Regions from separate parts of the Streptomyces sp. NPDC093801 genome, predicted to be linked through region 2. Evidence: riboswitches for the same ligand, from Rfam matches in the RefSeq annotation. Region 2 holds a riboswitch; each other region holds the start of a gene.
The links. Region 2 has a riboswitch for cobalamin ahead of cobN (cobaltochelatase subunit CobN). Riboswitches for the same ligand answer to the same signal wherever they lie in the genome.
Positions count from the first base shown of each region.

Region 1: another riboswitch for cobalamin. It lies ahead of AB0469_RS05980 (hypothetical protein); the one in region 2 lies ahead of cobN (cobaltochelatase subunit CobN).
Region 3: another riboswitch for cobalamin. It lies ahead of AB0469_RS18145 (acyl-CoA thioesterase); the one in region 2 lies ahead of cobN (cobaltochelatase subunit CobN).

Region 1 covers NZ_JBFBDP010000004.1:158,470-168,273, forward strand. The annotation lists gene AB0469_RS05965 (hypothetical protein) at 1-30, shown strand, start outside; gene aceB (malate synthase A) at 90-1,682, shown strand; gene folP (dihydropteroate synthase) at 1,775-2,572, shown strand; cobalamin riboswitch at 2,654-2,801, shown strand; gene AB0469_RS05980 (hypothetical protein) at 2,942-4,438, shown strand; gene AB0469_RS05985 (flagellar hook-length control protein FliK) at 4,868-5,395, shown strand; gene AB0469_RS05990 (3-hydroxybutyryl-CoA dehydrogenase) at 5,576-6,460, opposite strand; gene aceB (malate synthase A) at 6,457-8,055, opposite strand; gene aceA (isocitrate lyase) at 8,172-9,455, opposite strand.
Region 2 covers NZ_JBFBDP010000017.1:37,841-47,644, reverse strand. The annotation lists gene cbiE (precorrin-6y C5,15-methyltransferase (decarboxylating) subunit CbiE) at 8-1,252, shown strand; gene cobM (precorrin-4 C(11)-methyltransferase) at 1,254-2,003, shown strand; gene AB0469_RS20760 (cobalt-precorrin-6A reductase) at 1,993-2,793, shown strand; gene AB0469_RS20755 (hypothetical protein) at 2,798-3,316, shown strand; gene AB0469_RS20750 (precorrin-2 C(20)-methyltransferase) at 3,377-4,885, opposite strand; gene AB0469_RS20745 (precorrin-8X methylmutase) at 4,882-5,529, opposite strand; gene AB0469_RS20740 (cobalamin biosynthesis protein CobG) at 5,526-6,806, opposite strand; cobalamin riboswitch at 7,140-7,297, shown strand; gene cobN (cobaltochelatase subunit CobN) at 7,330-9,804, shown strand, end outside.
Region 3 covers NZ_JBFBDP010000014.1:104,114-113,917, forward strand. The annotation lists partial or broken gene AB0469_RS18120 (HAD domain-containing protein) at 1-427, shown strand, start outside; gene AB0469_RS18125 (maleylpyruvate isomerase family mycothiol-dependent enzyme) at 667-1,428, opposite strand; gene AB0469_RS18130 (helix-turn-helix domain-containing protein) at 1,574-2,185, opposite strand; gene AB0469_RS18135 (amidase) at 2,304-3,758, shown strand; gene AB0469_RS18140 (NCS1 family nucleobase:cation symporter-1) at 3,838-5,370, opposite strand; cobalamin riboswitch at 5,749-5,989, shown strand; gene AB0469_RS18145 (acyl-CoA thioesterase) at 6,112-6,558, shown strand; gene ctaD (cytochrome c oxidase subunit I) at 6,949-8,544, shown strand; gene AB0469_RS18155 (hypothetical protein) at 8,541-9,086, shown strand; gene AB0469_RS18160 (hypothetical protein) at 9,211-9,804, shown strand, end outside.

The DNA of each region.
Region 1 (9,804 bases), on a different contig from region 2:
CGCCGTTCTTCCCGACGGCGTAGGCACTGAGCTACAGCATCCTCGGCCCCGGGGTCCCGCGAAAGCGGTCACATTTGGAGACAGTCAGCATGTCCACCCACGTACCGACCCGCCGCGTCGAAGTCCTCGGCCCTGCGGGCCATCGCCATAGCGAGATCCTCACTCCGGAGGCGCTGGAATTCCTGGCGCGGCTCGACGCCGCGTTCGCGGACCGCCGCCGCGAGATCCTCACGGCACGCCTCCACCGTTCGGACCGCCTTGCCTCGGGATCTCCGCTGGGCTTCCCTCGTGCCACCTCGGGCGTCCGAGACGCTCCCAACTGGCGGGTCGCACCTCCGGCTGACGACCTGACCGATCGCCGTGTGGAGATCACCAGCCCTCCCACGCCCCGCATGGCCGTCAACGCGCTCAACTCCGGCGCCCAGGTGTGGATGGCCGACTTGGAGGACGCCACCTCCCCCCTCTGGGAGAACATCGTCGGAGGCCAGTTGACCCTGCTCGACGTGTGTCGGCGGCGCATAGACTTCACCACCCCGGAGGGCAAGGCGTACCGCATCGGTACGGACTTGCCGGCCATCATGGTCCGCCCGCGTGGCTGGCACCTGGAAGAGGAACACCTGGCGGTCGAAGGCCGGTTCCTGTCGGCGTCCCTGGTCGACTTCGGCCTCTACTTCTTCCACTGCGCTCAGCACCGGATCGACAGCGGCTCCGGCCCGTACTTCTACCTCCCCAAGCTGGAGAACCGGTACGAGGCGCGACTGTGGAACGACGTGTTCCTCCTTGCCCAGGACCTCCTCGGCATCCCGCGCGGCACGATCCGAGCCACCGCCGTCATCGAGACGGTCACGGCCGCGTTCGAGATGGAGGAGATCCTCTACGAACTGCGCGAGCACAGCGCCGGCCTGAACGCCGGTCGCTGGGACTACCTCTTCAGCTTCATCAAGACCTTCGGCCACCACCCTCGCTTCCTCCTACCGGATCGCACCGAGATCGCCATGACCGCTCCGTTCATGAGGGCGTACACCGAACTCCTCGTCCGCACCTGCCACCGGCGCGGCGCCCACGCGATCGGCGGTGTCGCCGCCCACGTACCCGACAGGGCCCCCGCGGCCGACCAGGCCGTGCTGGCCAAGGTGAGCCTCGACAAGGAACGGGAGGCCGCAGACGGTTTCGACGGGGCCTGGATCGCCCACCCCGCCCTTGTACCCGTCTGCCGCAAGGTCTTCGATCGAGTCCTCGCCGACCGCCCGCACCAGATTCACCGCGCGCTCGGCGACGTGGAGGTGAGCGCGGCCGATCTGCTGTCCGTACGCCGCTCCACCCTGCCTCCGTCGAGGGAACAGGTTCGGTCGAACGTGTCTGTTGCACTGCGGTACTTCGATGCCTGGCTACGCGGACAGGGGGCCGTCGCTCTGGACGGGCTGCTGGAGGACACGGCCACGGCCGAGATCGCCCGAGCCCGGATCTGGCAGTGGACTCGGCATCGCCTGATCTCCCAGGAGGAACTGCGCGGTCTGATCGACAACGAGTCCGCCACCCTGACCCGAGAACAGCCCGGCGCACTGGTTTCCGAGGCTCGTGAGGTCCTCGAACGGTCGATCTCGACGCGTGAGTTGCCGGCCTTCTTCACCCCCGAGGCGTACCGCCGCCACCTGGTCCGCCACGCGGCGGTGTCGTCATGAGTTCGTTCAGCGCCCGGACGGGTACATCGCGCGCGAGCAGCCTTGAGGAAAGCGTCGTCGCGGGTTTGCCGAACTGGGACCGGTGCGCGGTCATGGGCGTGGTGAACGTGACCCCTGATTCGTTCTCCGACGGCGGTTACTGGTTCGACACGGCAACCGCGGTCAAGCACGGTCTGGATCTCGCGGCTGAAGGCGCCGATCTGGTCGACGTCGGTGGCGAGTCGACGCGCCCCGGGGCCTCCCGCGTCGACGAGGAGGAGGAGTTGCGGCGCGTCATCCCGGTCGTTCGGGACCTGACGGCCGAAGGTGTCCTGGTGTCCGTCGACACCATGCGCGCTTCTGTCGCCGCACGGGCAATCGACGCCGGCGCTGTCCTTGTCAACGACGTCAGTGGGGGCCTGGCAGACCCCGCCATGGTCCCGGCCGTGGCAGCCGGCTGCGTGCCCTTCGTGGTCATGCACTGGCGGGGGTTCAGCCACGACATGAACAGCCGCGCGGTGTACGAGGATGTGGTGCGGGAGGTTGTCACGGAACTCGGAGCCCGTGTCGAGGCTGTGGTTTCCGCCGGCATCCCTCTGGAGCGGCTGGTGGTCGACCCGGGGCTGGGCTTCGCCAAACGAGCTGAGCACGACCTCAGTCTGGTCGCCGGCCTGGCCGAGGTGTGCTCGCTGGGCCGTCCCGTACTGGTCGCGGGCTCCCGGAAGAGATTCCTCGGACACGTCTTGGCGAACGCGGACGGCACACCGCCACCCGCACACGGGCGGGACGCCGCCACTGCCGCGCTCTCCGCGATCGCCGCCTATCAGGGAGCTTGGGCCGTCAGGGTCCACGACGCCCGTGCGACGGCGGACGCGGTCAGGGTCGCTCGCGCGATCGCTGCGGCCCGCTGAACAGCCCCAGGTCCAGCCGGGCGCGTGTGGCGCGTACCGCACCTGACAAGGGTGGCGGCGGTGGCGCAAAAGTACGTAGCATGCGGTCGTTCCACTCGCAGGTGGAACGACAACTGAATGCCTATCAATTGGGGAAAGCCGGTGTGAATCCGGCACTGACCTGCAACCGTAAGTGGCAGAAAATCATCTGTCACGAGTCGGATCACCCATTGCGTAGGTGTACCGCTTCCCACTGTCATGGTCTGCAGCACGAAGCCCGGCAACTGCCCTGGACCCTGCCCCATTCGTTTCCGAATGCACGGCAGGGTTTCCTCCTGCGACAGCCCTCCGGGAGCCTGTTGCCGGCCTCTTCTCGAAGGGATCTGCGCCATGCTCGGCGTCAGACCACCGGTCAAGATTGGCGCCGCTCTCGGCGCCGGGGGCTCGTTCCTCGCCGCCTGCCTGATCACCCTCACGCCCAGCGCGGCCGCAGCACCCCAGCCGGACACCGCCACGGCCGCTGCCCGCTGGCAGGCCGGCGAGCTCGAGAACGGCGGGATACCCGGCTTCTCCCCCGGGCAGTCCGACTGGGGCCTGACCATTGACACCCTTATCGCCCTCAAGGCCACAGGGGCGGACGAGAAGGCCGCCGCGGAAGTCGTCGCGAACCTCAAGACGCACGTACGCGACTACAACAGCAACGACGCCTGGGGCGAACCCGGCCAGCGGGTGTCGGGCGCCACCGCCAAGCTCCTGTACGCGGCCGTGGCTGCCGGGGAGGACCCCACCAAGTTCGGCAAGTACGACCTGCGCCAGGAAACCCTCGACCTGATCGCAGGGCCCGGCTCGGGTGCGGAGAAGGGCCGGGTGAAGGACAAGATCACCTCTGGCGAGGACAGCAGCAACACGTTCGGCCAGTCCCTGGCCGTCCTCGGTCTCGCACGCAGCGGGGACGTGCCGCAGAGCACCGTCGACTTCCTGATGGACCAGCAGTGCGCCGCCGGCGGCTTCCGCCTCTACCCGTACGCCTTCGGCAGCACGAAGGTGACCGGGAACTGCGATGCCCAGGGTGCCGACGCGATACTCGACCCCGATTCGACGGCCATGGCCGTGCAAGCTCTGCTCGCGGCGGCGGACGATGGTGTCGAAGGCGCCGCCTCGGCGGCGAAGAAGGGCGGTGACTGGCTGGCCAAGGTTCAGCAGGCCGACGGTTCGCTGATCGGGTCCGGCCCCACTGCCTTCCCCAACGCGAACAGCACGGGCCTGGGAGGCCAGGCACTGGCGGCCACGGGCCACCAGGAGGCCGCGGACAAGGCTGCTTCCTGGATCAAGGCTCGCCAGATCAGCGCGGCCAACGCGGGCGCAGCGTCGGCAGAGATCGGTGCCATCGCCTACAACGACGAAGCACTGGACGGGGCCAAAGCCGACGGCATCCCGGAATTCGGGCGCGACCAGTGGCGCCGGTCCACCCCGCAGGCTCTGCTGGCGCTGGCACAGGTCCCGCTCGCGAAGATCGGCCTCACCGACCAGAAGCCGAGCCCCGACCCGAGCGGCAAGCCGTCGGGGGACCCCTCCAAGAGCCCCAGCGGCAAGCCGTCGGTTGACCCCTCGAAGAGTCCCTCCGGAACCCCGAGCGGAAGCCCGTCCGGCACTGCGAGCGGCGGCGCCTCCCCCACCCCGAGCGGCACCCCGTCCGCGGGCGGATCCGCCGGCCCGGCCTCCACGACAGGCACGGTGCCGAACGGCTCCGCCGCCAGTGGCGGGAGCGGCCCTCTGGCCAGCACCGGCAGCAACGCCCTGCTCCTCGGGGGCACGGCAGTTGCACTGACCGCGGGCGGCTACACCGCGCTCCGCACTGCCAAGCGCAAGCGGGGGTCACACGCGTGACGCTCAAGGCGCCGCGCTGACACAGTTTCCGGTCCGGGGCGCTCACTCTGGCCTTCGGCTCCGCCGAGATCCGTATGGCTCCACGCGGATCTCATACTCGGTCGAGCGCGACAAGGGCACCCCGGGCCACTGCTCAGAAGGCAATGGCGTCACCGTGGTCGATCGGTGGTGCCGGCCTGGTCTGCGGCCCCGGCTCAAGCCTCCCGCTGGTCGCCGTATCCCTGCTCGTGCCTGGGCTGTTGAAGGCCGGCTCTCCGTCCGTGGCCGCCGTTATCGGCCGCGTTGTGTCGGCCACCCTGCGCCGGACCGCCTTGGAGGCGCCGGTCACCTTGACCCAATCCAAGCCCGGCGTACCCGCCGGAGCCTGTGTGTCCTTGGCCGTATCACCGACTGAGCGGCCTCGAACGAGAGAGAAGAACCCTTATGAGAATGACGTATCGGCATGCCGTACGCGCGATGCGCGCCGCCGTGCTGTCCATCGCCATGGTCCTGGGACTGGGCGCGGTCAACGTGGCCACCGCTCCGGAAGCAACGGCGCTGACCGGTCTGGGAACTGCCGGTTACTGCCCGAACGGCAACGGCGTCACGGTCGTCGTCGACTTCCAGGAGCTCGGCGGATCGACCATCACCCGTTGTGCCCCTGGCGACCAGGCCACGGGGCTCGCAGCCCTCAAGAACGCCGGCTTCTCGATCGCCGGCACCCAGCGTTGGGGCGAGGCCTTCATCTGCCGCATCGAGGGCAAGCCCACCGCCGCCACCGAGGCGTGTGTGAACACGCCTCCGGCCTCCGCCTACTGGTCGTACTGGCACGCCCCCAACGGCGGCAACTGGACCTACAGCACGTCCGGCGCTTCGGCACGCAAGCCTGCGCTCGGCAGCTTCGAAGGCTGGTCGTTCTCCCTGAACAAGACCGCGAGCACGAACCCGCAGCCCCGCGTCGCCCCCGTCCGCCCGTAGGCGGGCCCGGGTGCAGCAGCCCAGCCGTGACCGTCAGGGCTGCTGCCCCGTCCCGCAGCGCCTCGCTTCGCGATTTGATGGAACGAAGAACGGTGAGAGCGCGACGACACCACTCGCCGCACCCCCACCGTTCCCGCGTACCTCCGGTGCACCCTCAGCTCCGGAGCCGTGCCGGGTCCCTCAGACCCGGCCGTATGTGTGGAACCCTCGGCCGCTCTTGCGCCCCAGCAGCCCCGCCTGCACCATCCGCTGGAGCAGCGGGGGCGGGGCGTACAGGGGTTCCTTGAATTCCTCGTACAGCGACTCCGCGATCGCGACCACGGTGTCGAGGCCGATCAGGTCGGCGAGCTTGAGGGGGCCCATGGGGTGAGCGCAGCCCAGCTCCATGCCGGCGTCCACGTCGGCGGCGCTCGCGAACCCGGATTCGGCCATGCGGATGGCGGAGAGCAGGTACGGGACCAGCAGCGCGTTGACGACGAAGCCCGCCCGGTCCTGGGACCGGACCGTGGTCTTCCCTAGAGCATCACGGGCGAACGTCTCGACTGCCGAGAGGGTATCCGCCGACGTGTGGAGGGACGAGACGACCTCGACCAGCGGCAGGACGGGAACGGGGTTGAAGAAATGTAGGCCCACGACCCGGTCGGCGCGGCCGGTGGCCATGCCCAGCCGCATGATCGGGATGGCCGAGGTGTTCGTGGCGAGGATGGCCTCCGGATCCGCGACGATCTTGTCGAGGGCCGTGAATATCTCCGTTTTGGCTTCGGGGTTCTCGGTGACGGCCTCGATGACGAGCTGCCGGTCACCAAGATCCTCCAGGTCGCCGGTGAAGACGAGGCGGGCCAGGGCGTCCTCGGCGGAGAAGCGGTCGAGCTTGCCGCGCTGCACCGCTCGCTCCAGGGAAACGGCCACGCGTTGACCGGCCGCTCGGGCGGCGGTGGCGTCCGCTTCGGCCACGACGGTGTCGAGGCCGGCTCGGGCGCACACCTCGGCGATGCCCGCGCCCATCTGGCCGCCGCCGACGACACCGACTCGCCGGATGCCGGCAGGCTGCGGGAGGGCGTTCACGCGTTCACCTGCGCGGGAATGCGGCGGACCAGGTGACGGGTGTAGGCGGCGGGCGTGAAGAACGGCGGGAGCTGCATCGACAGTGCCGAGTCCACGAAGACCTCCCGGGCTTCGAGGGTAAGTGCCTGCGGGTCCTCGGCCTCCAGGGCCGCGCATTCGGCGTCGAGGAGATCGACGACGGCGCCCCGGTCCACCCGGTCGTGGCGCAGCCACTGCCAGATCTGGACGCGGGCGATCTCGGCGGTGGCCGCGTCCTCCATCAGGCCGTTCAGGGCCACGGCGCCCCTGCCGCGCAGCCAGGCGTCGAAGTAACGCAGGGCCACGGCCACGTTGGAGCGGATGCCCTCGGAGGTCGGCGGGGCCGCGATCCTGCGGACGGACAGCAGGTCGGCGGCCGTGACCTCGACGTCCTCCCGAGTGCGTTCCAGCTGGTTCGGCCGGTCCCCGAGGACGCCGTCGAAGACCTCGCGGCAGAGGGGGACGAGGCCGGGGTGGGCGACCCAGGAGCCGTCGAAGCCGTCCTCGGCCTCCCGTTCCTTGTCGAGCCGGACCTTCGCGAACGCGGCGGCGTTCACGTCCGGGTCCTTGCTGGGAACGTGGGCGGCCATGCCGCCGATGGCGTGCGCACCTCGGCGGTGGCAGGTACGGACAAGGAGTTCGGTGTACGCGCGCATGAACGGGGCGGTCATGGTGACCGAGGCCCGATCGGGGAGCTGGAAGTCGGTGCGGTGGCCGAAGGTCTTGATGAGGCTGAAGAGATAGTCCCAGCGGCCCGCGTTCAACCCGGCGCTGTGCTCGCGCAGTTCGTAGAGGATCTCCTCCATCTCGAACGCGGCGGTGATCGTCTCGATCAGGACGGTGGCGCGGACCGTGCCGCGGGGGATTCCGAGGAGGTCCTGGGCGAACACGAAGATGTCGTTCCACAGGCGGGCCTCGGTACGGTTCTCCAGCTTCGGGAGGTAGAAGTACGGGCCGTGGCCGGCGTCGATCTGCCGCTGCGCGCAGTGGAAGAAGTACAGACCGAAGTCCACGAGCGAGGCGGACACGGGCCGGCCGTCGATCTCCAGGTGCTCCTCGGTCAGGTGCCAGCCGCGCGGGCGGACCATGATGGTCGCGAGGTCCGCGCCGAGGTGGTACTCCTTGCCCTCGGGAGTCGTGAAGTCGATGCGCCGCTCGATGGCGTCGAGCAGGTTGAGCTGGCCGCCGATGACGTTGTTCCAGGTGGGTGCGGTGGCGTCCTCGAAGTCGGCCATCCAGACCTTGGCCCCGGAGTTCAGCGCGTTGATCGCCATACGGCGCTCCGGCGGGCCGGTGATCTCCACTCGGCGGTCGGTCAGGCCGGGGGCCGGCGGGGCCACGCGCCAGTCGGTGTCGGTGCGGACAGCGGCCGTGGCGCGGGAGAAGTCCAGCGGCGTCCCGGAGGCCAGGTGGGCAGAGCGGCGTCGGCGTTCCTTGAGGATTTCCAGGCGGCGGTCCGCGAAGGCGGCGTCGAGCCGGCTGATGAACTCCAGGGCCTCGGGAGTCAGGATCTCCTCGTGGCGCTCAGCCGGCGCGCCGAGAACCCGGACGCTGCTGATCAGGGGCGTGCGTGACATGAGGTTCTTCTCCTCAGCGGTGGGCGGCGGGCGCCCGAGGAGAACCCCCTCGGGCGCCGTCGGACGGTGAGCGGCAGAGCGCCGGGCTGTACCCGGTTGGACGAAGAGCGGAGGTTCTAGTGGAACTGCTCTTCCTCGGTGGAACCGGCGAGCGCCGTGGTGGAGGAGGCGGGGTTGACCGCGGTGGAGACCAGGTCGAAGTAGCCGGTGCCGACCTCGCGCTGGTGCTTGACGGCCGTGAAGCCCTGCGCCTGGGCGGCGAACTCCCGCTCCTGGAGGTCCACGTACGCGGTCATGCCGTGCTCGGCGTAGCCGCGGGCGAGGTCGAACATGCCGTGGTTGAGGGAGTGGAAACCGGCGAGGGTGATGAACTGGAAGCGGTAGCCCATGGCGCCGAGCTCACGCTGGAACTTGGCGATCTGGTCGTCGTCCAGGGCGGCCTTCCAGTTGAAGGACGGCGAGCAGTTGTAGGCCAGCATCTGGTCCGGGTACTGCGCGTGGATCGCCTCGGCGAACTCGCGGGCCTGGGCCAGGTCCGGGGTGCCAGTCTCGACCCAGATGAGGTCGGCGTACGGGGCGTAGGCCAGGCCGCGGGCGATGACCGGTGCCATTCCGTTGCGTACGTGGTAGAAGCCCTCGGCGGTGCGCTCGCCGGTGCAGAACTCGGCGTCGCGCTCGTCGACGTCGCTGGTCAGCAGTGTGGCGGCGAGGGCGTCGGTACGGGCGATGATCAGGGTCGGGGTGTCCGCGATGTCGGCGGCCAGGCGGGCCGCGTTCAGGGTGCGGATGTGCTGCGAGGTCGGCACGAGGACCTTGCCGCCGAGGTGGCCGCACTTCTTCTCGGAGGCCAGCTGGTCCTCGTAGTGGATGCCCGCGGCGCCGGCCGCGATCATCGCCTTGGTGAGTTCGAAGGCGTTGAGCGGTCCGCCGAAGCCGGCTTCGGCGTCGGCGACGATCGGCGCGAGCCAGTCCGTCGTGTCGGTGCCGCCCTCGGCGGTGGCGATCTGGTCGGCGCGCAGCAGGGCGTTGTTGATCCGACGCACTACCTGCGGGACGGAGTTGACCGGGTACAGGCTCTGGTCCGGGTAGGTGTGTCCGGCCTGGTTGGCGTCGGCGGCGACCTGCCAGCCGGACAGGTAGATCGCCTGAAGGCCCGCTCGGACCTGCTGGACGGCCTGGCCGCCGGTGAGGGCGCCGAGCGCGTGGATGTAGTCCTGCTCGTGGAGCTGTCGCCACAGGCGCTCGGCGCCGCGCCGGGCCAGGGTGTGTTCCTCGCGGACGCTGCCCGACAGGCGGACCACGTCCTCGGCGGAGTACGTCCGCTCGATGCCCGCCCACCGCGGGTCGTCCGCCCAGCGCTGCTTGAGCTGCTCGGCCGCCGCCTTGTTCGCCTCTGCCATGACCGTCACCGTTTCCGTCGTCGCTTGTCTTGCCAATGCCCCCGGTAGGGATCCACGCATTGGCACTCTGTGCCTAGTGAAGAAGGTGCGGCCGCCGAACCCGCCCGTGGGCTGGAGCTGAGCAATGCTGCCGATCCGCCAGGAGCGGACGCGCCAGAGCATCGAAATTAGGGCATGAATCGAAGTTCTGAGGTCCTTCCCGGCCACCGGTTCCGGCTGGCCGCAGGACTGACTCTGGCATTGGCACTGGGTGCCATCAAGGAGGGACGGCTGCCAAGGTTTGCGAATCTTCGAGGCTGAAATTGCCAACCTTGCGAAGGTTACCGATGGGTACAGGTCGCCGTATGCT
Region 2 (9,804 bases):
TACCGCAGTGAGCTCCGCAGCACCCCCCGCAGCCGTGGCGGTCGTCGGCCTCGGTGCCGACGGCTGGGCCGGGCTCACCGCCGCCGCCCGGGAGGCGCTGGCCGGCGCCGAGGTGCTGATCGGCGGGCCCCGGCAGCTGGACCTGCTCCCGGCCGGCGAGTGCGCCGGTCTGCGGGTCGCCTGGCCGAGCCCGCTGCGCCCCGCCGTGCCGAAGCTGGCGGCCGAGCACACCGGGCGCCGGATCGCCGTACTGGCCAGCGGGGACCCGATGTTCTACGGGATCGGCCGCGCCCTCTCCGAGGAGCTGGGCCCCGACGCGCTGCGCGTCCACCCGCACCCCTCCTCCGTCTCCTACGCCTGTGCCCGGCTGGGCTGGCCGGTGGAGGACACCGAGGTGGTGACCGTGGTCGGGCGGCCGGTGGCCCGGGTGGCGGCCGCGCTGCACGAGGGGCGGCGGCTGCTGGTGCTGAGCGCCGGAGCGGCGACCCCGCACGAGATCGCCGCCCTGCTGCGCGAGCGGGGCTTCGGCCCGAGCCGGATGCGGGTCCTCGAACAGCTGGGCTCCGAGCGCGAGGACGTGTACGGGGGCACCGCGGACGGCTGGGCGCACGAACCCGGCGACGCCCTCAACGTCGTGGCCGTGGAATGCCGCCGGGATCCCGCCTCCCCGGTCCCCCGGCTCGGCGCCACCCCCGGCCTGCCCGACGCCGCGTACGAGCACGACGGCCAGCTGACCAAGCGCCACGTCCGCGCCGCGACCCTGTGCGCCCTGGCCCCCGCCCCCGGCGAACTGCTGTGGGACATCGGCGGCGGCTCCGGCTCGATCGGCATCGAGTGGATGCGCACGCACCCCTCCTGCCGGGCCGTGGCCGTCGAGCGCGTCCCCGAACGGGCCGCCCGCATCACCCGCAACGCGGCCGCCCTCGGCGTCCCGGGCCTGCGCGTGGTCGTCGGCGCGGCCCCGGCGGCGCTGGACGGACTGCCCGCCCCCGACGCGGTGTTCATCGGCGGCGGCCTCACCGCCCCGGGCCTGCTCGACGCCGCGTGGGCGGCGCTGGCCCCCGGCGGCCGGCTGGTCGTCAACACCGTGACGCTGGAGTCGGAGGCGGTCCTCGCCGAGCACTACCGGCGCCACGGCGGCGAACTGGTGAAGCTGGCCGTCGCCCACGCCGTGGCGGTCGGCGGGTTCACGGGGTGGCGGCAGGCGATGCCCGTCACCCAGTGGTCCGTGACGAAGACGCAAGGAGACTGAGATGACCGTGTACTTCATCGGCGCGGGCCCCGGCGCCGCCGACCTGATCACCGTGCGCGGCGCCCGCACCCTCGCCGCCGCCCCCGTCTGCCTCTACGCGGGCAGCCTGGTCCCGCGCGAGCTGCTCGACGACTGCCCCGAGGGGGCCCGGCTGGTCGACACCTCGCAGCTGAACCTCGACGAGATCGTCGCCGAGTGCGTACGGGCCCACGAGGCGGGGCAGGACGTGGCGCGGCTGCACTCCGGCGACCCGTCCATCTTCAGCGCGGTCGCCGAGCAGATGCGGCGCCTGGACGCGGCCGGCATCCCCTACGAGGTCGTCCCGGGCGTGCCCGCGTTCGCGGCGGCGGCCGCCTCGCTCAAGCGGGAGCTGACCGTCCCGACCGTCGGCCAGACCGTGATCCTGACCCGGATCGCCCAGCAGGCCACGCCGATGCCGCCCGGCGAGGACCTGGCCACGCTCGGGCGCAGCGGAGCGCTGCTGGTGCTGCACCTGGCCACCCGCTACGTGGACCGCGTCGTGGACGAACTCCTGCCGCACTACGGGGCCGAGTGCCCGGTGGCGGTGGTGGCGATGGCCAGCCGCCCCGACGAGCTGATCCTGCGCGGCACGCTCGCCGACATCGCGGGCCAGGTGAAGGAGGCGGGGCTGGTGCGCACCGCGGTCATCGTGGTGGGCCGGACGCTGGGCGCGGAGCAGTTCCGCGACAGCCACCTCTACTCCCCCGAGCGGGACCGGCATGTCTGCTGAACCGGGCGCTGCGGGCCGGCCCGGGCGGCACGTCCTGATCCTGGGCGGTACGACCGAGGCCCGCCGGCTGGCGGAGGCGCTGGCCCGGGACCCCGTGCACGCCTCCTCGTACCGGGTCACGAACTCCCTCGCCGGCCGGGTCGCCTCTCCCGTGCTGCCGCCGGGCGAGACCCGGATCGGCGGCTTCGGCGGGGCCGCGGGGCTGGCCGGCTGGATCGCCGCCCACGGCGTCACGCACGTCGTCGACGCCACGCACCCCTTCGCGGAGCGGATGAGCTTCCACGCGGCCGAGGCGGAGGCGCTCACGGGCGTGCCCGTGCTGGCGCTGCGCCGGCCCGGCTGGAGTCCGGGCCCGGGCGACGCCTGGACCTTCGCGGACGACCTCGCCGGGGCGGCTGCCGTACTGCCCTCGCTGGGCGGGCGGGCCTTCCTGACCACCGGCCGCACGGGCCTGCACGTCTTCGCGGACCTCACCGGCACCTGGTTCCTGGTGCGTTCGGTGGACCCGCCGCAGGGGCCGGTGCCGCCGCGCCTGGAAACGGTGCTGGCGCGCGGGCCGTTCGGCCTGGAGGAGGAACGGGAGCTGCTGGCCCGCCACCGCATCGACGTGCTGGTCACCAAGGACAGCGGCGGAGGCGCGACGGCCCCCAAGCTCACCGCCGCGCGCGAGGCCGGGATCCCGGTCCTGGTCGTCCGCCGCCCGCCGGTCCCGGAGGGGGTGGCCCGCGCGGAGTCGGTGGAGGAGGCGCTGCGCTGGCTCGGCGGCGAAGGGCCGCACCCTCTAGGCTGAAGGAATGCGGATACGTCACTCCCTCGTCCTCGTCCTGGCCCTCGCCGCCGCGTCGGCGCTCGTCACCGGATGCGGCGGGAGTGCGGCGCCCGAGTCCAAGGGCTGGGAGCCCGACGACGCGCTCCAGCGGGCCGACGAGCTGCTGGGGAAGGGCGTCTCGGACGGGGCCCGCGTGACGATGCGGGGGACGGGTTTCCTCAAGGCCGGCATGGAGAAGACCCTGGAGACCGGCGGGGAGCGCCCGTACCGCTTCGACATCGCCTGCGACAGCGAGGAGAGTCCGCGGGTCACCCTGGTGCTGTCGCGCGAAGGCGGCTCCGGGGACCGGTCGTTCGACGTGTCGTGCACCGCCGGCGAGGTCACCCGGCTGAACCTGCCGGCGGGTTCGGCGCTCAACGCGCACATCGACCCCGCCCCGCAGGAGGACTCGCCCCCGGCCGGGGTCGTGTCGTGGCAGCTGGTCACCGTCGACCCGTCGACGGTCCAGGGCTGCGCGGACGCCCTCGCGGGCTGCCCGGGCTGAGCCGCGTCGGCCCGGCCGGGGGGATCCCCCGGCCGGGCCGCGCTCACCCCGTCCGCAGGGTCACGGGTACCGGCGCGGGGTCCACGTCACCCGCGCGCCGTCGGCCCGCTCGGTCACCTGCGTCTGCGAGGAGCCGATCAGCAGGATCGTCCGCATGTCCACCTCGGACGGCTCCAGTTCGCCGAGCGTGACGATGCGCACCGACTGCTCGGGCCCGCCCACGTCCCGGGCCACGACCACCGGGGTCTGCGGCGCGCGCAGCTCCAGCAGCAGCTCCCGCGCCTGGGCCACCTGCCAGGTCCGGCTGCGGGAGCCCGGGTTGTACAGGGCGAGGACCAGGTCGGCGGCGGCCGCCGCGCGCAGCCGCTCCGCGATGACCTCCCACGGCTTGAGCCGGTCGGAGAGCGAGACAGTGGCGTAGTCGTGGCCCAGCGGGGCGCCGGCCGCGGCGGCCGCCGCGTTGGCCGCCGTCACTCCCGGCAGCACCCGTACGGGCACGTCCGCGTACGGGGCCTGCCCGGCCACCTCCAGGACCGCGGTGGCCATGGCGAAGACCCCGGGGTCGCCGCCGGAGACCACGGCCACCCGCTTGCCGCGCCGGGCGAGGTCGAGGGCGAACTCGGCGCGCTCGGACTCCACCTTGTTGTCGGAGCCGTGCCGTACCTGGCCGGGCCTGACCGGCACCCGGTCCAGGTAGGTGGTGTACCCGACCAGCACTTCGGCGTCGGCCAGCGCCCGCTTCGTCTCGGGGGTCAGCCACAGCGGCCCGGCCGGGCCGGTGCCGACGACCGCGACCTCGCCGGGCCCGGACGGCACACTGCCCGGGTTGCCGATCCGGCTGGGTACGACGGCGACGGCGAAGTACGGAACGCTGTCGGGGTCGGTGTCGGCGAGGACCCCGGTCCGCTCGCCCTCCATCGTGGCGCGCTCGACGTATCGGGCCTCGGCGAGCCGCCCGCTGCCCTCCATGGCCCGCCGGACGGCGGGGAAGGTGCGGCCGAGCTTCATGACGACCGCCGAATCGGTGGCGGCGAGGCGGGCGGTGAGCTCCTCCTCCGGCAGGGTGCCGGGCAGGATCGTCAGCACCTCCTCGCCCTCCACGAGCGGGGTGCCGAGGCGGGCGGCGGCGGCGCTGACGGAGGTGACGCCGGGGATGACCTCGGCCTCGTAGCGGTCCGCGAGCCGCTTGTGCATGTGCATGTACGAGCCGTAGAAGAGCGGGTCCCCCTCCGCGAGCACGGCGACGGTCCGGCCCGCGTCCAGGTGCGCGGCCAGGCGGGCGGCGGAGGCCTCGTAGAACTCCTCCATCGCGCCCTGGTAGCCGCCGGGGTGGTCGGTGGTCTCGGTGGTGACCGGGTAGACCAGCGGTTCCTCGAGGTGGTCGGAGCGCAGGTGCTTCGCGGCGATCGAGCGGGCGATGGAACGGCCGTGGCGGGCGCTGTGGTACGCGACCACGTCCGCCTCGGCGATCACCTCGACGGCCCGCAGGGTCATCAGCGACGGGTCGCCGGGGCCGAGTCCGACCCCGTACAGCCTGCCCTTGGCCCGGTTCTGGTCCTGCCCGCTCATTCTTCCTCGCTCGCGATCGCGTTGACCGCGGCGGCCGCGATGGCGCTGCCGCCGCGCCGGCCGCGCACGATGAGGTGGTCGAGGGCCGAGGGGTGGGCGGCGAGGGCGTCCTTGGACTCGGCGGCGCCGATGAAGCCCACGGGCACGCCGATGACGGCGGCGGGGCGCGGGGCACCCTCCTCGATCATCTCCAGCAGCCGGAACAGTGCGGTCGGGGCGTTGCCGACGGCGATCACGGCGTTCTCCAACAGGCCCCGGTCGCGCCAGACTTCGAGGGCGGCGGCGCTGCGGGTGGTGCCCATCTTCGCGGCGAGCGCGGGCACGGCCGGGTCGGAGAGGGTGCAGATCACCTCGTTGTCGGCGGGCAGCCGCTTGCGGGTGACCCCGCTGGCGACCATCTGCACGTCGCACAGGATCGGCGCGCCGGCGTGCAGCGCGGCGCGGGCCCGCAGGACGACCTCGGGGGTGTAGCCGAGGTCCTGGGGGAGGTCGGTCATGCCGCAGGCGTGAATCATGCGCACCGCGACCTGGGCGACCGAGGCGGGCAGCCCGGAGAGGTCCGCCTCGGCGCGGATCGTGGCAAAGGACTGGCGGTAGATCGCGGCGCCGTCCTTCTCGTACTCGAACACGGTGTACTCGCTCATTTCTTCACTGCGGCTTCGGTTGTGGTGGGGGTGGTGCGCGCGGCCGTGAGGGCGGCCGCCAGGTCTGCGTGCGGGACGGGCCGGCCGTCGAGGGCGTACCCGTCGGGGGTGGCGACGATGTCCACCCAGGCCGTACCGCGCGGATGCCCGCACCGGCGGGCGCAGCCCGACCAGTGCACGGGCAGCTCCGCGGCGTCGGTCTGCCCCTGTACGACGGCACGCGCGTCGGCGCGTACGTCCGCGAGGGACTTGGCGCAACCGGGCCTGCCGGTACAGGCGGTGACGGTCCGCCAGGGACTTCCGGGCCGGACGGCGAGGCCCGCCGCCTCGACGCGGGCGGCGCCGTCGGCTGCCGCGCGCGGGAGGACGACGCTGCGCCACGGGGTGACGCGCAGCTCCCCCTCCCCGCCGTCGGCGGCCTCGGCCAGGGCCCGCCACTGCGCGGAGTCCAGCCGGCCGAGCGGGGGCAGGACGCACAGTCCGGCCGCGCCCACGCTCCCGGGCCGGGGCGGCTCGGCGTACGGCCACTCCACCTCGGGCACGCGCCCGGCGGCCACCCCCGCCTCCGCCAGCCGCCGCACGAACTCGCGCTCGTCCAGGGCGTGTTCGGAGGGCAGCTCGGCGATCCGCCAGGCCCGGGTCCCGGCGTCCCGGGCGGCGTCGAGGAAGTACTCGGCGGCGCACAGCGCGGCCCGGGCGGCATCGGCGGCCCCGACCTCGACGGCGCCGCCGCCGCTCCCGAGCCGCACGAGCACCCGTCCGTCCGCCCCGCCGAGCACGGTCACGTCGGGGTCGAGGGCCGCCACGTCCCCGCGCCCGTCGTCGAGGGCGAACAGGAACCGTCCGGACAGGTCCGCGGCCCGCGCACTGGCGCACAGCAGCCGGTCGAGTTCCCGGACCCGGTCCACGACCTGGGGCCCGGCCACCGGGGTGGCCACGATGTTGCGCACCCGCTCGTGGCCCGGCGCCGGCAGCAGCCCGGCGCCGTCCAGCAGCTCCGCGAGCCCGGCGCCGCAGCCGTCGGCGAGGCCGCGCAGCTGGACGTTGCCGCGGGAGGTGAGTTCCAGGTGCCCGTCGCCGAACCGGTCGGCGGCGTGCCCGAGCGCGAGGGCCTGCCGGGTGGTGAGCAGCCCGCCGGGGATCCGGACGCGCGCGAGGTACCCGTCGTCGGCGGCGTGCAGCCGCAGCGCGCCGGGGCAGGCATCACCGCGGTCACGTATGACGGGTTCGTCCCGCGACGCGGCGGAAGGTGGCTGGGGCGACATGGCCGCGAGCATACCCACGATTGCCCACCCCCGACCTGTGTCCGTCGCCACCCCGACCAGCGGGATTGAGCCCCGCCGGGCAAAGTCCGGCCTCGCCGGCGCGTGAGGCTCGGGGTCCGGGGCGGAGCCCCTGGGAACACCTCCCGGCGGTGGCTCGGGGACGAACGGGCGAAGGGCGGGGCGGGGAGCCGGCTCCGGGCGGCGGCCCCCGTCCCCCGCCCGGCGTTTGCGGCGCGGCCCCCGGGGCAGAGCCCCCACGGCGCACCGCACGCCACCGGACCGCACGCCACCGCACCCCGCCACCCGCGAGCCCCCCACCCCACCTCCCGGCCAGGGAAAAGGCCACCTAAGATGACCTTCCGGCGGACCACTCGGCCCGTCACCGCCGAGGACGGCGACATGGGAGGAAGCCCGGTGCGATTCCGGCGCGGTCCCGCCACTGTGAGCCCCGCGGAGCGATCCGCGGGGTGAGTCAGGAACTCCCGCTGTCCTCACTGCCCGGGGCGCGGAAACCCCGAGGAAGGCCTGCCGCCGCATGATCCTGCTGCTGTCGACGTCCGACACCGATCTGCTCAGCGCCCGCGCCGCGAACACCGCCGGCGGCCCCGTGCCGTACCGGTTCGCGAACCCCTCCCGCCTCCCCCTCGACGACCTCGACGGCCTCCTCGACGGCGTCGGGCTGGTCGTCGTACGCCTCCTCGGCGGCCTGCGCGCCTGGCAGGACGGCCTCGACGTGCTCCTCGCCCCCGGCCAGACCCGCCCGGTGGTGGTCCTGACCGGCGAACAGGCCCCGGACGCCCAGCTGATGGAGGCCTCCACGGTCCCGATCGGCATCGCCGCGGAGGCGCACCGCTACCTCGCGCACGGCGGCCCGGCCAACCTCGACCAGCTGGCCCGCTTCCTCTCCGACACCGTCCTGCTCACCGGCCACGGTTTCGAGCCCCCGGCCGCCTCCCCGACCTGGGGCCCCCTGGAGCGCCCCGCCACGGAGGCCACCGGCCCGCAGGTCGCGGTGCTCTACTACCGCGCCCACCAGATGAGCGGCAACACCGCCTTCGTGCACGCCCTCTGCGACGCCGTCGAGGCCAAGGGCGGCCGTCCCCTCCCCCTCTACGTCTCCTCCCTGCGCACCCCGGAGCCGGAGCTGCTCCGGGCGCTGGAGCAGGCGGACGCCATCGTCACCACCGTCCTCGCGGCCGGCGGCACCCGCCCCGCGACCGCCTCGGCGGGCGGGGACGACGAGTCCTGGGACGCGGGCGCCCTGGCCGGGCTCGGCGTGCCGATCCTCCAGGCCCTGTGCCTGACGGGCTCGCGCAGCACCTGGGAGGAGAACGACGAGGGCCTCTCCCCCCTCGACGCCGCCACCCAGGTCGCCGTGCCCGAGTTCGACGGCCGGCTGATCACCGTCCCGTTCTCCTTCAAGGAGATCGACGAGGACGGCCTGCCCGCCTACGTGGCCGACGCCGAGCGCGCCTCCCGCGTCGCCGGCATCGCCGTGCGCCACGCCCGCCTGCGCCACATCGGGCGCGCGGAGAAGCGGATCGCGCTGGTCCTCTCCGCGTACCCCACGAAGCACTCCCGCATCGGCAACGCGGTCGGCCTCGACACCCCGGCCAGCGCCGTGGAGCTGCTGCGCCGCCTGATCGCCGAAGGCTACGACTTCGGCCCCGTGGAGGAGATCCCGGGTCTGGTCTCGGGTGACGGCGACGAGCTGATCCGCGCCCTGATCGAGGCCGGCGGCCACGACCAGGACTGGCTCACCGAGGAGCAGCTGGCCCGCAACCCGGTCCGCATCCCGGCGGCCGACTACAAGCGCTGGTTCGCCGAACTCCCGGCCGACCTGCGCGAGAGCGTCGAGGAGCACTGGGGCGAGGCCCCGGGCAACATGTTCGTGGACCGTTCCGCGAACCCGGAGGGCGACATCGTCCTGGCGGCCCTGCGCCGCGGGAACCTCCTCATCCTCATCCAGCCGCCGCGCGGCTTCGGCGAGAACCCGATCGCGATCTACCACGACCCGGACCTGCCGCCCTCGCACCACTACCTGGCCGCGTACCGCTGGATCCAGGCGGCCGCGCAGGACGGCGGCTTCGGCGCCGACGCGATGATCCACCTGGGCAAGCACGGGAACCTGGAGTGGCTGCCCGGCAAGAACGCGGGCCTGTCGGCCTCCTGCTCCCCGGACGCCGCCCTCGGTGACCTGCCCCTGGTCTACCCCTTCCTGGTCAACGACCCGGGCGAGGGCACGCAGGCCAAGCGCCGGGTGCACGCCACCCTGGTCGACCACCTGGTCCCGCCGATGGCGCGCGCCGAGTCGTACGGCGACATCGCCCGCCTGGAGCAGCACCTGGACGAGTACGCCCAGATCAGCTCCATGGACCCGTCGAAGCTCCCGGCCATCCGCGCCCAGATCTGGACCCTGATCCAGGCGGCGAAGCTCGACCACGACCTGGGCCTGGAGGAGCGCCCGGACGACGACGGCTTCGACGACTTCCTCCTCCACGTCGACGGCTGGCTGTGCGAGGTCAAGGACGCCCAGATCCGCGACGGCCTGCACGTCCTGGGCGGCGCCCCGACCGGCGAGGCCCGCGTCAACCTGGTCCTCTCCATCCTGCGCGCCCGCCAGATCTGGGGCGGCACCTCCGCGCTGCCCGGCCTGCGCGAGGCCCTCGGCCTCGACGAGTCGGCGGCCACCCGCACCTCGGCGGACGCCGTCGAGGAGACCGCCCGCGCCCTGGTCCAGGCGATGGAGGACGCGGACTGGGCCCCGTCGGCGGTGGCCGCGGTCGCGGCGGGCCACCCGGCAGCCGTCTCCGACATCCTCGCCTTCGCCGCGCACGAGGTCGTCCCCCGCCTGGCCGGCACCACGGACGAGATCGCCCACGTGGTCCGCGCCCTGGACGGCGGCTTCGTCCCGGCCGGCCCTTCGGGCTCCCCGCTGCGCGGCCTGGTCAACGTCCTCCCGACCGGCCGCAACTTCTACTCGGTCGACCCGAAGGCCGTCCCCTCCCGC
Region 3 (9,804 bases), on a different contig from region 2:
CCGAGCTACGCGACCGGGCTCCATCCGAGGGCGACCGACGCGCATCCGCTCCTGGACAGGATCGACCCCGAGCACGGGCCCAGGCTGGCCGCCCTTCCGTGCGAGGTGGTCTGGGCCACGACGTGGACGGATGACGCCAACGAGTGCATCGCTCCGCTGATCGGTCTCCCAACTGGCCGTGGTCGTCTGGCCGGAGCCGTCGTCCGATGGCGATGAGCAGGACGCACGCGGCGGACTGCACTGGAAGACCCGTGCCCTCGTCGCGTGGGCGGCGGGCAGGCCGTTCGTCTGGGTCGATGACGAACTCACCGACAGGGACCGGGCCTGGGTCGCCGCCCACCATCCGGGACGCGCACTGCTCCACCGCGTCGACGCCCGCCTCGGCCTGACCGGTGGCGACTACGAGGCCCTCGGCTCGTGGCTGCGACAGCTGTCCGAACCGGGCGGGACCGCCCGGCGCCGGCTCGCCGAGGACGGTGTCGCGCAGACCGGGCACGCCACCTGGTACGACGCGGAGCCGGCCGCCGAGGCCCTCACCGGGGAGGGCGCCCAACCGCCATCCGGGCCCTGCTGACGAGCTGCCGCGACGTGTACGGGCGGCCCGAACCGGAGCCCGTACTCGCCCTGTTGGACCGGCCGTCCGCCGGAGTAGCCGGTGTCGACCGGCTACTCCTCGGGCTCCCAGGCGATCAGCCGCTCGAACACCTGCTGGTCGCCCTCGATCTTCAGGTCGCTCAGGGTGAGGCGGCCCCAGACGAAGAGGAGCAGCTGCTCGGCCGTGCCCGTGGCCGAAGCGGAGGCGGGCGCGGAGTCCGCCGTGAGGGGTGCGGGCCAGGCGCCGGTGCCGTCCAGCGCGAGGAGCCAGGAGCGGCCCTCGGTGGCGTGGTAGTGGATGGTGGCGGCCTCGTGGGGCCAGGCCGCCGGGGTGGAGTTGCAGGTGTCGAGGAACTCGGCCACGCCGTCGAGCGCGACGTCCGCCGGCATCGGCTGCACGGCGCCCGCGGCGAGCTGGGCGTCGTAGGTGTGCACCAGCACCTCGTGCACCCGGCGCCGGGCGACGCCCCAGGCGTTCGCCGGCGACACGCCGGCGCTCCACCACGTCCAGCACGCGCGCTCCGGGCCGGCCTCGCGCAGCGCACGCAGCAACAGCTCGTTCGACTCGGCGTACCAGGCCAGCAGCGCCTCGAGCTCGCGCGGCGCCCCCGCGGCCTCCTTGGCCGGCGGAGCCCCGGCCGGGCCCGCGGCGACGATCGCGGCCCACCAGCGCTGGCCCGTACCCAGGTGCCGCACCAGATCGAACAGCGTCCACTCGGGGCAGGAAGGCACCGGCGCGTCCAGACCGGGCGCGGCGGCGACCGCGCTCCGGAACGCGGCCGACCGCTCGTCGATCAGCTCCAGCAGGGCGGCGTACTCAAGATTCTCTGTCACACCGGTTGCCTATCAACCCGGCTCGGCCGGCCGCACCCGGTTTTCCGAGGCCGCCGGCTGCGGGCGTCAGAGCACCTGACAGAAGGCCTGGTCGCAGCCATCTCCCCATCCTGGCAGGCTCGTTGAACGAGCTGGCGGTTCGGCTTCAGCCGGTCGGCGCCGCCCGGTCGAGGACCGCCCGGACCGCGGACACGAGCCGGTCCCCCGCGCGGTCGACGCTGCCGTTCTGCGCGCTCACCTGGGCGCCTTCCAGGAGGAAGGTGATCTCTGCGGAGGTGTCGTCGGGTGCGTGCGCACCGGCCCGCTCGCACATGGCGGTGAGGCGGCGCCGCTGGGCGGCCTTGTGGTTCTCGATCAGTCGGCGGGCCGGATGGCCGGGGTCGAGCAGGCCGGCGGTGGAGTTCACGAAGGGGCAGCCCCTGAGGACGATGTCCGGCAGCCCTTCGGCCACGAACCGCGCCACGCCGAGGACCTGGGCCCGGCCGTCGTCGGGGTGCTCGGCCTCCACCCGGTCGAAGGCGGCCGCGTAGCCCGCCGCGACGATCCTCAGCCACTCCTCGATCAGCGCGTCCTTGGTGGCGAAGTGACGGTAGAGGGCCGTCTTCGTGGTGTTCGCCCGCTCCGCGATGGCCTGGACCCCGACCGCCCTGACGCCCTCGCTGAGGAACAGCTCCTCGGCCGCGTCGAGGATGCGCTCGCGCGGGGGAAGACGGGCGACCCTGGAGTCCCGGCCCGGCCTGGGGGGGCTGCTCGTCATCATCCGCCTCGCTCCGGTCGCGCTTGCCGACGTCCCGGACCATGTTACGTTACCGATCATCCTCAAGCGATACCGATCGGTATCGCACGGGACCGATCGGGATTACAGGTGGGGCACAGTGGAGCTGCACGAATACACCCAGTACGACGCCGTGGGACTGGCCGCGCTCGTCGCTCGGCGGGAGGTGACCGCGGCGGAGCTGACCGACGCGGCCCAGGCCGCGATGGCGGCCGTGAATCCTCAGGTCAACGCCGTCGTGGAGAGCTGGCCCGCCGGAGACAGCCCGGTCCCGGGCAGCACCCCGCTCGCCGGGGTGCCGTTCCTGATCAAGGACCTGGCCGTGTCCATGCGGGGCAAGCGCGTCGAGCTGGGCAGCCGCCTCGCCGCCGGCAACGTGGCACGGGAGGACTCGTTCCTCATGCGGCGCTTCCGCCGGGCCGGCCTGGTGACACTGGGCCGCACGGCCACCCCCGAGTTCGCCTACAGCACCACCACCGAGCCGGTCCTGTACGGCGCCACCCGCAACCCCTGGGACCCCGCCCGGACGGCAGGCGGCTCCAGCGGCGGGTCCGCCGCGGCCGTCGCCGCCGGGATCACCCCCCTCGCGCACGCCACCGACGCCGCCGGATCGATCCGGGTGCCGGCCGCCAGCACCGGGTTGTTCGGCCTCAAGCCCACCCGCGGCCGGGTCTCCCTGGGCCCGGACGCCGACGAGGTCTTCAACGGCCTCGCCGTGCACGGCGGGCTCAGCCGGACCGTGCGCGACAGCGCGGCCCTGCTCGACCTGATCCAGGGCCCGGAGGCCGGTGACCCCTACTTCGCCGAGCGCCCCCGTCGCCCGTACGGCGAAGAGATCACCAGGGAGCCCGGACGTCTGCGGGTCGGCCTGCTCACCACCCCCTGGGGCGGGCGCGACGTGGAACCGGCCGTGCTGAAGGCCACCCTGGCCGCCGCCCGGCTGATGGAATCGCTCGGCCACCGCGTCGACGTGACCACCGTGGACCTCGGCGTGTCCTGGGAGGAGTTCGTGCTCGCCAACGCCCGCCTGTGGACCGCGAACCTGGTGACCTGGATCGACGGCCTCGCCGGCGCGCTCGGACGCCCGGTGGACGGGTCCACGGTCGAACCCCGCATGCTCGCGAGCTACGCCTGGGGACGCGAGGTGACCGGCACGGACTTCGTGCACGCCCTCGACGTGCGCAACCGGGTCGCCCGCGCGGTCGGCACCCACTTCGAGACCCGGGAGCAGCTGCTGATGACGCCCACCCTCCCCGAGATACCGCTGCCCCTGGGCACCTACGGCCGGGGCGCCGAGGACGCCGACGGCCTGGGCTGGCTGGAGCACCTGTTCCACCGCTCGCCGTTCACCGCCGCCTTCAACGTCGCCGGCACACCGGCGATGTCGGTGCCGCTCGCGTCCGACCCCGCCACCGGGATGCCGGTCGGTGTCCAGTTCGCCGCGGGCTACGGACGCGAGGACCTGCTGTTCCGGCTCGCCGCCCAACTGGAGAAGGCCGCGCCCTGGGCGGAGCGCAGGCCCACCGTGTGGGCGGGCGCACACCGTTGCTCCTGATCCCCGGTTCCCCGGAGCCCCCGGCCCGCCCCGCGGACGGTGAACCCGCGCAGCCTCCGGGACACGGGCCCCGCTGTCGTCATGCCGGGCGGCCGTCCTCGCCGCCGGCTCCCGGCGGAGCGGGGCGCACCCTGCTCATCAGCGCCGTGTAGAGCAGTACGGACGCGGTCAGGCCCACCGCCCAGCCGTAGTCCGCCAGCGGCTTCAGGAAGGGGATCACGCCCTCTTCGGGGAACGGGCCCTTGCCGGGGGCCGAGTGGGAGCCGCCGATGGCCAGCACCCCGCCGACCACGAACGCCGCCACGGCCCGGAAGTTCCAGCCTCCCGCGTACCAGTACGGGCCGCCCTTCCGGTAGAGGTCGGGCAGCGAGAGCCGGGTGCGGCGGACGATCCAGTAGTCCGCGATGAGGACGCCGGCCACGGTGCCGAGCAGTCCGCCGACCAGGCCCAGCCAGGTGAAGATGTACAGCTCGGGGGTGGACGTCAGCTTCCACGGCATGATCAGCACGCCGACCACGCCCGTGATCAGCGCGCCCCGGCGGAAGTCGATCCGGCGGGGCGCCAGGTTGGCCAGGTCGTAGGCCGGGGAGACGACGTTGGCCGCGACGTTCACCGAGATCGTCGCGATCAGTACGGTGACCAGGGCGAACAACAGCCCGAAGACGTTGTCGGTCTTGGCCACGAGCTGCACGGGGTCCCAGATCGGCGCCCCGTACACCGCCTCCGACCCGGAGGTGACGAACACCGACAGCAGCGCGAAGAGGGTCATCGTCGTGGGCAGCCCGAGGGTCTGTCCGAGGATCTGGGAGCGCTGGCCCGCGCCGAAGCGGGTGAAGTCGGGGATGTTGAGGGAGAGGGTGGACCAGAAGGCGATCATCCCCATGAGCGCGGGGAAGAAGACCTGCCAGAAGTCCGCGCCCCAGCCGAGCCGGGACGGCTGGTCGAGCAGTTCGCCGAAGCCGCCCGCCTTCACCCCGATCCACACCAGCAGGGTCAGCGCGCCGACGATGACGAAGGGCGCGGCCCAGTTCTCGAAGCGTCGCAGGGCCTCCATCCCCCGGTAGATGATGGCGAGCTGGAGGGCCCAGAACACGACGAAGCACAGCCACAGCGTCCACGGCTCGCCGCCGATCTCGGCGGCCCCCGCCCAGCCGCCGAAGATCCTGCCGAGCAGGACGAAGATCCCGGACCCGCCGATCCAGGTCTGGATCCCGAACCAGCAGCAGGCCACGGCCGCCCGGACGAGCGCGGCCATGTTGGCCCCGCGGACCCCGAACGAGGCCCGGGCCAGCACCGGGAACGGGATCCCGTACTTGGGGCCGGCGTGCCCGGTGAGGAGCATCGGCACGAGCACGATGAGGTTGGCGAGCGCGATGGTGAAGACGGCCTGCTTCCAGTCCATCCCCAGGGCCACCAGCCCGGAGGCGAGCAGCCAGGAGGGGATGTTGTGCGCCATGCCGACCCACAGGGCGGTGAAGTTGTACGTCGTCCAGCGCCGGGCCGCGACCGGTACGGGGAGGAGGTCGGGGTTGGCGAAGCGGCCGTCGGAGGGGACCTCGCCGGGGGCGAGCTCGACGCGGTCCCCGGTCTCGGCGGTCGGGTGGTCGGGCATGGGCGCACACCCCTTCGGGTCGGGTGGAGATCTCGGTCGGGACGGGGAACCGGTCCGCGGTTCCGCCTCCAGGAGCCACTCCATCGTGTCGCCCGGGACACCGCAGAGCCAGACGCTGTCCGGCGGATCATCCGGGGGCCTGCGATCGCGTAGGGCCAAGGGTCCGGCGGCAGGGGGGAACGACGGTGCGCAGCGCCCCCCGGCGGGCGGCGGGCCGGCGGCCGCGCCGCCGCCGGGGGTCGTGCGGTGGGGCGGCGGGCTTCGGCACCCCGACCCGGGCGCGTCCGCGGGGCGCCGGCTCGACGCGGCTCGGCCCCGGCTCGGGAGGTGAGACGTACGCCATCCGGCTCGGCCGTCGCCGTGCCCGCGACCCTGGCCTAGGGTGAGAGCGCAGCTGGTTCGCCCCGTCAGCCAGGCGGGATGCGTCGTAAGAGGGAACCCGGTGGGAATCCGGGACTGCCCCGCAGCGGTGAGCGGGAACGACCGCCGTCATACGCACTGGGACCGGAGAACGCAGCGGTCCTGGGAAGCGACGGCCAGTAGGGGCCCGCCGGCAGAGCAGGAGAGCCGGCAGGCGTGCCCGTGAGTCCGAAGACCTGCCACTGCCCGTGCGCGACGAGCGCGTACGGAGACCCGGGGCCTCGTGGGCGGGCCGGCGGCAGCGGGCACCCACCGGCCCGTCGCTCCTTCGCGCCCGCGGCACGCCGCCGGGTCGGACCACGACTCGCGAAGGAGAGTTCCGTGACCACGGACACCACCGCAGGCTCCCGTGCCCACAAGGCGCCGGCCGACTCCCGTGTGACCCTCGCCCACATCATGAGCGAGCACGACACGAACCTCTACGGCACCATCCACGGCGGCGTCGTCATGAAGCTCATCGACGACGCCGCCGCGGCCTCGGCGGGCCGTCATGCCGACGGGCCGGCCGTGACGGTCTCCGTGGACCGGATGACGTTCCTCGCCCCCGCCCGCGCCGGGGACCTCCTCACCGTCCACGCCCTCCTCGAACGCGCCGGCCGCACCTCGATGACGGTGGCCGTACGCGTCACCGCCGAGCGCTGGAACGCAACCACCACCCCCGCCACCGACGTGGCCACGGCCCGTCTGACCTTCGTCGCCGTCGACGCCGAGGGCCGGCCGCGCCCCGTGCCGGGACTGCTGGAGGCGGAGGCGGAGGCGGAGGCGTAGGCGTAGGCGGGGCGCCGCGGCGTCCGGCCCGGCGTCCGGCCCGGCGTCCGACCCGGCGTCCGACCCGGCGTCCGCGCGGCCGATCGGGCCCGAGAGGGCCGTTCGGCCCTGCGTTCGAGGCCCGGTCGGGACCATTCGTCCCTGTCGACGGGGAACGCACCCGTTTGATCATGATCCGGCGGCAGCCGGTCTGCCGTCGCCCGGGACGGACTCCCGTGCGCAGCGGAGCGGATGCAGATGGGGAGGCCCTGTCCGGTGGACACGGTGCGTGGTGACGAGTTGGCGACCGCAGGGCGGCGGCCCCCCGCAGCCGGCGGGGCGCCGGCGCGGGCGGAACGTCCGACGTGGGTGGAGTGGCTGACGACCACCGACCACAAGAAGATAGGCACGATGTACCTGGTCTCGGCCTTCTTCTTCTTCGTCGTCGGCGGCGTCATGGCCCTGGCCATGCGTGCCGAACTGGCCCGGCCGGGCACCCAGATCATGTCGAACGAGCAGTTCAACCAGGCGTTCACGATGCACGGCTCGATCATGCTGCTGCTCTTCGCCATGCCGCTGTTCACCGGCTTCGCCAACTGGATCATGCCGCTGCAGATCGGGGCGCCCGACGTGGCCTTCCCCCGGCTGAACATGCTGGCCTTCTGGCTCTTCCTGTTCGGCTCGCTGATCGCGGCGGGCAGCTTCCTCACCCCGCAAGGCGCCCCGGACTTCGGCTGGTTCCTCTACGTGCCGCTCTCGGACGCCACCCACTCCCCCGGCCTCGGCGCCGACATGTGGATCATGGGCGTGGCCCTCTCCGGCTTCGGCAGCATCGCCGGCGCGGTCAACTTCATCACCACGATCATCTGCATGCGCGCCCCCGGCATGACGATGTTCCGCATGCCGATCTTCACCTGGAACGTGCTGCTCACCGCGCTGCTGGTGCTGCTGGTCTTCCCGGTGCTGGCGGCGGCGCTCTTCGCCCTGGAAGCGGACCGCAAGTTCGGCTCGCACGTCTACGACCCGGCCAACGGTGGTGCGCTGCTGTGGCAGCACCTCTTCTGGTTCTTCGGCCATCCCGAGGTGTACATCCTGGCGCTGCCGTTCTTCGGCATCGTCTCCGAGGTGATCCCGGTCTTCTCCCGCAAGCCGATGTTCGGCTACATCGGCCTGGTCGCCGCGACGATCGCGATCGCCGGCCTCTCGGTGACCGTGTGGGCGCACCACATGTACGTCACCGGCGGTGTGCTGCTGCCGTTCTTCTCCTTCATGACCTTCCTGATCGCGGTCCCGACCGGTGTGAAGTTCTTCAACTGGATCGGCACCATGTGGAAGGGCTCGCTGTCCTTCGAGACGCCGATGCTCTGGACCACCGGCTTCCTGGTGACGTTCGTCTTCGGCGGTCTGACCGGGGTCATCCTGGCCTCGCCGCCGATGGACTTCCACGTCTCCGACTCGTACTTCGTCGTCGCGCACTTCCACTACACGCTCTTCGGCACCGTCGTGTACGCGATGTTCGCCGGCTTCCACTTCTGGTGGCCCAAGTTCACGGGCAGGATGCTGGACGAGCGGCTCGGCAAGATCACCTTCTGGACGCTCACCGTGGGCTTCCACCTGACCTTCCTGGTGCAGCACTGGCTGGGCGCCGCGGGCATGCCCCGGCGGTATGCCGACTACCTGGCCGCAGACGGCTTCACCACGCTCAACACCCTGTCCAGCATCGGCTCGTTCCTGCTCGGCCTGTCCTTCCTGCCGTTCTTCTACAACGTCTGGAAGACCGCCAAGTGCGGGAGGAAGGTCGAGGTGGACGACCCCTGGGGGTACGGCCGCTCGCTCGAATGGGCGACCTCCTGCCCGCCGCCCCGCCACAACTTCCTGGTGCTGCCGCGCATCCGCTCGGAGTCGCCCGCCTTCGACCTGCACCACCCGCAGATCGCCGCCGCCTCCGCCTCCGCCGAAACGCCCGTCCCGGTGGCCGCCGGTGCCGTCACGCGGGAGGGGGAATGACCGGCTCTCCCGTGGTTCCCGTGCTGGGTCTCGCCGTGGTGACGGCCGCGGGGTGCGTCTGGTACGTACCCTCGCTGGCGGAACTGCGGGCGGGCGCCGACCGGCCCGCCTCGCGCCGAGTCGCCGCCGCGGGCTGTCTCGTCGGCTGGTCCACGGTCGCCCTGCTGGTCCCGCTGCTGCTGGCGCCCGGGTGGGCGTTGCTCGGGGCGGCGGTGACGGGCGCGGCGGCCACCGCGGTGCTGCGGCTCCTCGCGGTGGCGGCGCGCCGCCGCGAGGAGCGGGAGGCGGCGGCCGACTGGGCGGCGCTGCGGCTGCCGGACCTGCTTCCCGGTGCCGGCGGGGACCGGGCGGGTTCGCCGGGCCGGGTGGCGGCCTGGCTCGGCCTGGCGCTCGCCGCCGGGGTGGCGCTGGTGCCGGCCGCGGCCGCCCTGGGGGCCGGGCCGGCGGCACTGGTGCTGGGACCGGCGGTGCCGGTGGCCGCCGTGGCGGCGCTGGCGGCCAGGGCCGCCCGCCGGCCGAAGGGGCTGCGCGCTCCGGGATGAGGCGACCGGCGGGTACGAGCCCCTGCCGCCGGGCCCGGCCGAGGCGGCGCCAGGCCTCCGCTACGGGGCGTCGGCGGTCGGAAATCGCCCTGGGGTGCCGGGCCGCCGGTGGCAGAATGCCGCGATGGAGTCGATCTTGCGAGCCGCCGGTGAACTGCTGGGTGCCGAACTGTCCGACCCGGTCGACCTGGGCGGCAGCGCGCGCAGCACCGTGTTGCGCTGTGCGACCGCCGGCGGCGGCAGCGTGGTCGTCAAGGCGTTCGGCAACGAGCCGGAGTCCCTGCGCTGTTTCACGGCCGAGGCCGCCGGCCTGTCCCTCGGGATCGCCGGTCCCGAGGTCCTGGGCGTGGACCCCGAGGTGCCGCTGCTGGTGATGGCGGACCTCGGGAACGCACCCACCCTGGCGGACGTGCTGCTCGGGGACGATCCGGCCGCGGCCGAGGACGGGTTGCTGGCCTGGGCCCGTGGACTCGGGGCGCTGGCCGCCGCATCGGTGGACCGGCGCGCCGATCTCGCACGGCTGTGGTCCCTGTACCACAAGGGCATGCCGTCCTGGGAGGACGAGCCGTGGACCGCGCAGAACGCCACCGCTCTGCCCGCGCTGCTCGCCGGCGCCGGAATCGCGCCTCCTGCCGGGCTCGCGGAGGAGTTGGCACGGATCGGCACGGCGGGCGGAGAGGAATACCCGGCCTTCACCCCGGGTGACACCTGTCCCGAC